One region of the Arthrobacter sp. AOP36-F1-5 genome, then DNA from elsewhere that is predicted to be linked to it. Evidence: riboswitches for the same ligand, from Rfam matches in the RefSeq annotation. Region 1 holds a riboswitch; the other holds the start of a gene.
What was found. A riboswitch is a leader RNA that binds a small molecule or an ion and turns the genes downstream of it on or off. The one in region 1 is predicted to bind S-adenosylmethionine.

Region 1 (3,872 bases):
CTCCAGCGTCTTGGCCAGCTCGGTCCAGTAGCCCAGTTCCTTATAGCGCCACGCCTGGTCCTGCGGATGACGCCACAGCCCCGGCGATTGGTGGACCACGCAGTTCATGTCGAAGGCGTTCAGGCGGATCCGGCGGCGTGCTGGTGTGGTGCTCATTTTTCTCCTTCAGGGGTCTTGAGGTCGCCGACGGCGCCGAGTTTGCGCGGCGTCGCGGCGTTGACCTCGTAGTCGCCGACGATGCGGGACTTGTACATGGCGGGGTTGTGGGTGGCTATGGTGCGCGCGTTGCGCCAGTGGCGGTCCAGGTTGCAGGCGGTGGAGGTCGCCGAGGCGCCGAGGCCGTCGAAGAGCTTGCTGGTCGCCTCGAGCACGAGTGGTTGGATGCTCGTCTGGGCCCGGTTGGCGGCCAGCTCGCTGACCGCGTACTGCTCCGCGGGGCTCAGCCCCGGTTGGCCGATCACCGATTCGAGTTCGGCGATGGCGGCCAACAGGATCGCGTCCACGGCACAGGCGGTCGCCGAGATCTCTCCGATGACCTGCAGGACCTGGGGTTCATGCCGGGAGGGGACGCCGGTTCCGGTGGTGAAGGCTCGTTCACGCAGTTGGGTGTGGGCGCGGGCGTCGGCGAGGACCGCCCGGGCGATACCGGCCTGGACGGCGAGCAGCACCAACTGGAAGATGGCCGATTCCGGGTGGACGTCCAGCACCTCGGGGTCCAGGAGCGTATCCACGGGAACCCGGGTGAATCCGGTGGTCCCGGTGCCGGTGAGTTGTTGGCCGAACCCGTCCCAATCGTCGTGGATGACCACCCCCGAATGCTGGGTGGACACCACCGCGACGTGGCGCCCTTCAACCGCCGGCGCCATGGCGGTGACCGCCACCCAGTCGGCGAAGAGCGTCCCGGTGCAGTAGTACTTCTGCCCCGTGAGCAGCCAGCCGGCCTCGGACTGTTCGACGGCGGTGTTCAGGTGGCCCAGGTCGTTGCCGCCGCGCTCGGTGTAGGCGTTGCCGACGATCTGCCCGGCGACGAAGCGGGCGAACCAGCGCGCCTTGACCGCCTCGTCGTGGAGCAGCAGCACCGATTCGACGAAGCCGATATGGGCCCGCAGCAATTGGGCGATCTGCGAGTCGGCCTCCCCCAGCTCGATGAGCAAGCGGAAGGAATCAACCAGCGAGGCGCCGAAGCCGCCGACCTCCCGGGGGACCCGCAGGGCACCGAAGCGGGCCTGGTTGAGCCAGCCGACCTGTTCGAAGGGCAGGATCCGCCGGGCATCTCGGTCGGCGGCGCCATCGGCGATGCTGGCGAACACGGGTCTGAAGACCGCCGCGAGTTCGTCGTAGTGTCCGTCGGCGGGCACGCCGGGGGTCAGTTTGATCAGGTGTCGCGGGGTCACTTCGTCGATCGGCAGGGCAGCCACAGAACATCACTCCATCGGTTCCGGCGTGAGCACCTTCCTCCCGACGGATCGGGAAGGGGTTGCTGCGGCGTCACGGAGCCAGATCTCTCGGCCGCTCTGGATGGTTGTTGTCTCCATTGGGCCACATCATGGGCCCTCAGCGCCACCGTTGGAGTCAACGGAAACCACTTTTCCGGGGTGTTTCAGCCCAGGTTCCGAGCCCCAGGCAATCCAAGCAACATCGAATATTTCCGTTATTTGCACGGGTTCTGGACACGGAAGTTCAATCCGGGCACCTCGCAGGAAACATCAATGAAATATTTCGCAACGCGTCGTGTGAAGTTGCTTCTTCTGGTGCCGGTGGCCTTTAGTGGAAAGGTACCCATCCCGAGCGGCCGAGAGATCTGGCTCCGTGACGCCGCAGCAACCACGCCGAACAAGGCCCCGCCACCCCGCGGAACCCGTCACCGGCGAAGGTGCTTCCGCCAGGAACGATGGAGCTGAGTTCATGAGCATTGCCCCGACCCGTACGACCGACGCACAGCAGACCCGCCTCGGGGGCTCCGTCTCCCCGAAAGCCCACGACAAACGCATTCGTTCCCAAGGGACGTGGCAGGGATCCATGCGGACGAAGATCCGGATCCGGGCCTTCGGCTTCGAAGTGGACGAGCCCGAACCCGTTGGCGGGACCGATACCGCCCCCACTCCCATGGAATACATGGTCGGCGCAGTCAACGCATGCCTGGGCGTGGTGGTCGAACAGATCGCCGAGGAACTGCAGATCGGTCTCGAAGCCATCGAGACCTATTGCCTGGCTACCCAGGACACGCGCGGATTCGCCGGTACCGCCGATGTCCAGCCCTTTTTTCATTCCTGCCGGATCGCCGTCCACGTCCAGACCGGAGAACAAGATGCCAGCCGGTTGGACCAGCTGACGACGTCCGTGGAATCACGTTGTCCGGCGCTGACCCTGATCCGCGCCGCCGGCGTTGTCGTGGATCTTCGCTGGCATTTCGCGGAGTTGATCGATGTCGACGCTCCTGAAAGGGAATGCAACAACGCGGATGCCCTCTCTCGCGGTCTCGACTCGCGGTCCCGAAAGGTGGAGCAGTGACATCGGCGGGCGCATGGACCATCGGCTTAGCCGTGGGCTATACGGTTCTTTTGCTCTTTGGCGGCCGCTGGTCCCGCGTGCGCGCAGGGCGTCCCGGCGGACAGGGCTTCTTCGATGGCGGCCGTTCCTTCAGCCCTTGGACCGTCGCCTTCTGCATCACGGGGCTCTTCTCGGGCTCTTCATATATTTCCATCATGGAACTCAGCTATCGGACCGGGATTTCCGCTGCCTGGTACGGAGTGGCCGAAACGGTGCAAATTCTGCTGATCGCCTTGTTGCTGGTGAAACCGCTGCGGGAGAAGCTCGTCGTGACGGTCACCGGCATCATCGGTGATCGGTTCGGTCGGGCGGCTAAAGCCATCGCGGGCGTCATTACGGCGGTCACTTTCCCCATGTGGTCGGTGGCCACAACGATCGCCTTCGCCTCGGCTTTGACGGCGTTCACCGATTTGCCGCTGCAATGGACGGTCACTGCGACCGCGCTGCTTCTGTTGGTTTTTCTCTGGTCGGGCGGCATGAGGTCCGTGGCATTCAATCAGACGTTGAACTGCCTGGTCTTCGTCGTCATGCTCGTCATCGCGGGCTTCGTAGTGTTGTCGAATCCCGGCCCCGGCGGTTGGCAGGAATTGGCAGCCACCCGTCCGGCGATGGTCGACCCCGGAAATGCCGGGCTGTCCCTCATCGTCGCCTGGTTTGGGACATTCATCGTCAATGTGCCGCTGGCGCAGGCTGCCTTCCAAATGACCATGTCCTGCCGCTCTCCGCGTGACGGCCAGAAGGGCCTGTATGCGGCAGCCCTCTTCGGGATCCCCTTCATCGTCCTCGGTGCCCTGGTGGGGACCTCCGCAGCCATTGCGGTTCCCGACCAGGAACTTGGCCTCGTGGCTGTCCCCTATTACATCAGCGAGACCCTGCCGGCGCCGCTGGTCGGCCTCTTCTTCCTTGGCGTCTGGGCCTGCGCCATGGGCTGGGCGGGGCCATGCCAGTTTTCCGGAGCCACGTCCCTGGGCCGTGATGTCGGCAGCGCATTACGCCCCAAGGCCACCGAACAAGATCTGGTTCGCTACACCCGGTACTCCTTGGTTGCCCTGACGGCCTTGATGATCCTTTACGGGATCCTTCGCACCGAGCAGGCTGCCTGGTGGAACGTCCTTGCCTGGACCTTGCGCAACGGGGCCACGTTGGCGCCGGTTCTCGCGGTCTTCCTTTGGCCGTTGGCCAGCCGTCGGGCAGTACATGCAGCCATGCTTTCCGGGTTCCTTGCCGGCATTGCCTGGAACCAGCTCTCGGGCTGGTCCGCCACAACGTTCTTCGCAGGAATCCATCCCGTGTGGGTTGGAATGGGCATCAACCTTGCAGTC
Region 2 (3,872 bases), 440 kb from region 1:
CGATACCAGGATGATCACGATCATCGCCCGGTATCCATAAAGCCACCACCGCTGTTCCGAGGCAGCACCGCGGGCCGCCCAGATGAACAGGCCCATGGCGACGACGATCAGCCCCGCACCAATCCACGTCAGCAACGTCAGGGAGAACATCGAGCCACCCAGTACGGCGATATTGGCGAGGTTGTACGTCAAGACTTCGGCCGAAACGAAGCCCTCCGACGGGGTTTTTACGGCCAACCGGGCCTGGCCCAGGCCCAGCACCACTTGCGCGACACCGACCACCAGCACCAGATAGGCGACCGCCCAGGCGGCCAAATAGGACGGGGAGGCGGCACTGATGGCGGAGAAGAGACCACCGAGCAGCATGCCGAGGCCACCGATGACGAGGAAGGGAGTCGCTGTTCTGTTCACGCCTACAGACTACGGATTCACCGTCTCCCGTGGAACAACCCTCAGGCCCGGTTCTTCAGGGTGTCTTGACGCCGAAACTCCCGCACCCATACGGAGAGCGTGAATCCGGAGCCTGCGACGATGAGCGCGCCGATCACGGGCAGCCACCAGGATTCCCCGAAGAGCCCGAAGACCAACAGCAGTAGACCCACGAGGATCATGGCGCAGTAGGCGGCAATCAGGAGGCGTTGCTGGGTGGAGAAGCGCATACGCGCACCGTACCGCGTATTCGCCGACCTTTCGAGAGGCGGGCAACACCTGAGAGACTCTGCCCATGAGCGTTTCCTTCCAGTGCACGACGTGGACCACCATCCCTCAGGAACACTTATTCGATCTGGCCCGGAACATCGACACCCATCAACAATCGCTGGCGAAGTCCCGGGAGGAGGCCATCGCCGGTGTCACTTCCGGCCTCATCTCACTCGGTGAGAACGTGACATGGCGGGCTTGGCACTTTGGCGTCCCCCTGAAGATGACCAGCCGCATCATGCAGATGGAAGCACCGCACTCCTTCATCGACGAACAGGTCAAGGGCCCGTTCCGCTGGTTTCGTCATATCCATGAGTTCAGCCAGGAGTCGGGGGGAACAACCATGGTTGACCGCGTCGATTTCGCCGCACCGTTCGGCCCTCTCGGTCGTTTGGCAGAGAAGCTCTTCCTGGCCCGTTATCTGCAGAAGCTCATCGAGGAGCGGAACCGCCATCTCAGCGCCGGGCCCGTGGACTAATTAGCGGCCCTGATTGCGCGGATGCTTCCGTGCAACGCGTTCATTTCCGCGCTTATGGTTGCCGGTGATTCGCGCCATGAGTGCCTGCGGTTCTTGTGTTTCGATGTCGGCCAGGAAGCACGTGGCCATCATCCCGCGCAGTGTTGACGCCCGCCGGCCCTGATGGAAGATCACGACGGAACCGCCACGGGCACACGGTTTGTCAGCCCCCTGCCGCACCAGCCGCGTCTCGCACCGCTTCCGGCCACGGCCGCCAGTGCCCATCGGAAGGGAGCATGGCTTCTGCCACCTCCATCCTTCCCTCGGGCACATCCTCGGCATGGATGCACCCGGCTTCTTCCCACCGGCCCGGCTCGGCCAGCCGATAATCGACAGATTGGTCGTCGTTGGGATTAATTCGTTCAAAATAGCCGCCTGAGACGACGGCTCGCACCACGGATTCAAGGTTTTCCAACAGCTCCTGGACATCGTCATCGCAGGCATCGCAACCGCATACCGGATAGTGGGCGTCGTAGAGGGCGCCAGCGTGCAGGAAGATCCCCGGGAACCCGGTGAAGACGAAGGTCAGCGGGGCCGCGAGCAGGTTGGACGGGACGACCCGGACCGCGTGGACGACGTCCTCCGAGGGGAACAGCAGATCGGAAGCAACCTCCGGGTCCCGTTCGGCGACGACGTCAAAGGCGTCCAACAGCCAGTCGAGCTGGGCATCAGCGACCTCATGCAAGGGAGCGAACCGGTGTCGATGGCCCACCGTGGAGTAGGCGCGCGAAGGCGGAGACATCCCTTCCCACCGATGGCCGTAGGCGATCGGGGCGCCCTGTCCATCGCGATGGATCTCCGGGGTGAACTCCGGGCGCCGGTATCCGCTCATGGCCCCACGATAACCGCTGGGATACCCCCTGGCGAGGGGAATCCTGCTGCGGGGATGGCGGGCTCTCCACCCGCGGATGACCCGGCGTATGTCTCCGGATGACGCGACGCGTTTGCCCGATCGGCGTTCCCGCCAGCAGAATCGAACCCAAGAATCAAGAGATCCAACCTGAGGCCCTGGCCGGTTGGACGGCAACCCCCTTCGCCATAGTGGGGTGCCCCAGGTGACGATTCGACGCCGTCCCGACCGGGAGGCGTAAGTATGGCGCAGCGCCACGCTCGCCATGACAGCGAAGGAACGCCATGACCCAGACCCTTGCAGAAACCAGCATTTCCAACCGCGCCGAACGCCTCGATTCCGCGGGATCCGCCTGGGCGGAACGGATCGGTCAGAACACTGCCAGCGCATCGCTGCAGTTCCGCGCGACGGCCGACCCGGTGGGCTCGGTCGGTTCGACCATCCGCGCCGGACGCCACGAATTCACCGTCGACGAACCGGCGGCATTGGCCGGGGACGACGTCGCCGCCAGCCCCGTCGAATACGCCCTCGGGGCGTTGATCTCCTGCCAGGTGGTGGTCTACCGCCTCTATGCTCACCAGCTGGGCATCACGATCGACTCGCTGGACATCTCGGCGGACGCCGACCTGGATGTGCGCGGCCTGTTCGGCATCGAGGACAAGGTCCGCCCGGGATTCGGTGATGTGCGGCTGACCGTGGACGTCTCGGGTCCGGCCACCGAGGAACGCTATGCCGAACTCCAGGCGGCCGTCGACGCCCACTGCCCGGTATTGGACGTCTTCACGAACCCGACCCCGGTGACCACGACCCTGCGGGTCAACTCCTAGAAGGCGGCCAGCAGCCGACTCCCAACAGGACCTCCGAACCGGCTGTACCTGCCGAATTGCACGGTGTTGTCCCTGGGGCTGCGGCTCCTGGTGTCCAGTCACGATCCATGAAGCAGCGATCTCTTGATGTTCATGAAGTGAGCTTCTGTCTAGTTCGACGGTCCAGTGACAACTGTCCGGCTCCCGGCACCGTGATGGCCAAGTTGAAACCGCTGAGCTGTCGTGGATCGGGGTCTTCCCCGAGGACCAGTGCGCCCAGGCCTGCCACTGCCGGCGGCGGGAGCCGTCAGCAGGGCAGTGGCGGTGGCCGGCAGCCTCCAGAGGTCCCCCTGAACCACAAGGTGTAGGCGGGCAATCCTCCGATGCCACCGAGCTAGAGGTAGCCGGTTGCCCCGGCGGCCTCGAGCTAGTCGGGGTGGCTCCGGGGGCCTACCCCACACCAAGGGCAGACACGACGCGACATGGGGAGTCCTCCCCATCGCATGTCAAGGCTCCATCTGGAAGACTACTCCCGATCACCCGAAATACTTTCGATGGAGGAAATTTTGAGCAGCAGCACCCCCAACCCCTATGGCAACCCCGGAGGGGTCACCATGCCCACCCATGGTGAGGCTCCCTTGGACCAGCCGCTCTACGGGGCCAGCTTCGGCCAGGCCATCAAGCGCTTCTTCAAGAAGTATGCGACCTTCTCGGGTCGGGCCAGCCGCAGCGAGTTCTGGTTCTTCGCGCTTTTCAACGCCATCGTCTACACCGTGTTCTACGGCTTGGCGATCGGATTCGGACTGGCCGGCTCCGACCCCGTCACCGGTGAAATGGGTGCCGGCGGGGCCATCCCCTCCTTGGTGATCGGGCTCTATGGGTTGGCCATCATCATCCCGTCCATCGCCCTGAGCGTCCGCCGCCTGCACGACGGCAACTTCAGCGGATTCCTGTACCTGCTGATCCTGGTGCCGATTCTCGGTGGGCTCGTGGTCCTCGT

Region 2: it holds a riboswitch for S-adenosylmethionine, as region 1 does, so the genes downstream of both, AC3ZI9_RS14995 (OsmC family protein) here and AC3ZI9_RS00885 (acyl-CoA dehydrogenase family protein) in region 1, are expected to answer to the same signal.

The regions. Positions count from the first base shown of each region.
Region 1 covers NZ_CM176892.1:176,789-180,660, reverse strand. Annotated here, with positions in the region: gene AC3ZI9_RS00890 (LLM class flavin-dependent oxidoreductase) at 1-156, opposite strand, end outside; gene AC3ZI9_RS00885 (acyl-CoA dehydrogenase family protein) at 153-1,418, opposite strand; SAM riboswitch class I at 1,427-1,525, opposite strand; gene AC3ZI9_RS00880 (OsmC family protein) at 1,906-2,511, shown strand; gene AC3ZI9_RS00875 (sodium:solute symporter family protein) at 2,448-3,872, shown strand, end outside.
Region 2 covers NZ_CM176892.1:3,262,740-3,266,611, forward strand. Annotated here, with positions in the region: gene AC3ZI9_RS14975 (hypothetical protein) at 1-411, opposite strand, end outside; gene AC3ZI9_RS14980 (hypothetical protein) at 453-659, opposite strand; gene AC3ZI9_RS14985 (SRPBCC family protein) at 725-1,177, shown strand; gene AC3ZI9_RS14990 (DUF6226 family protein) at 1,380-2,048, opposite strand; SAM riboswitch class IV at 2,201-2,316, shown strand; gene AC3ZI9_RS14995 (OsmC family protein) at 2,351-2,893, shown strand; gene AC3ZI9_RS15000 (DUF805 domain-containing protein) at 3,439-3,872, shown strand, end outside.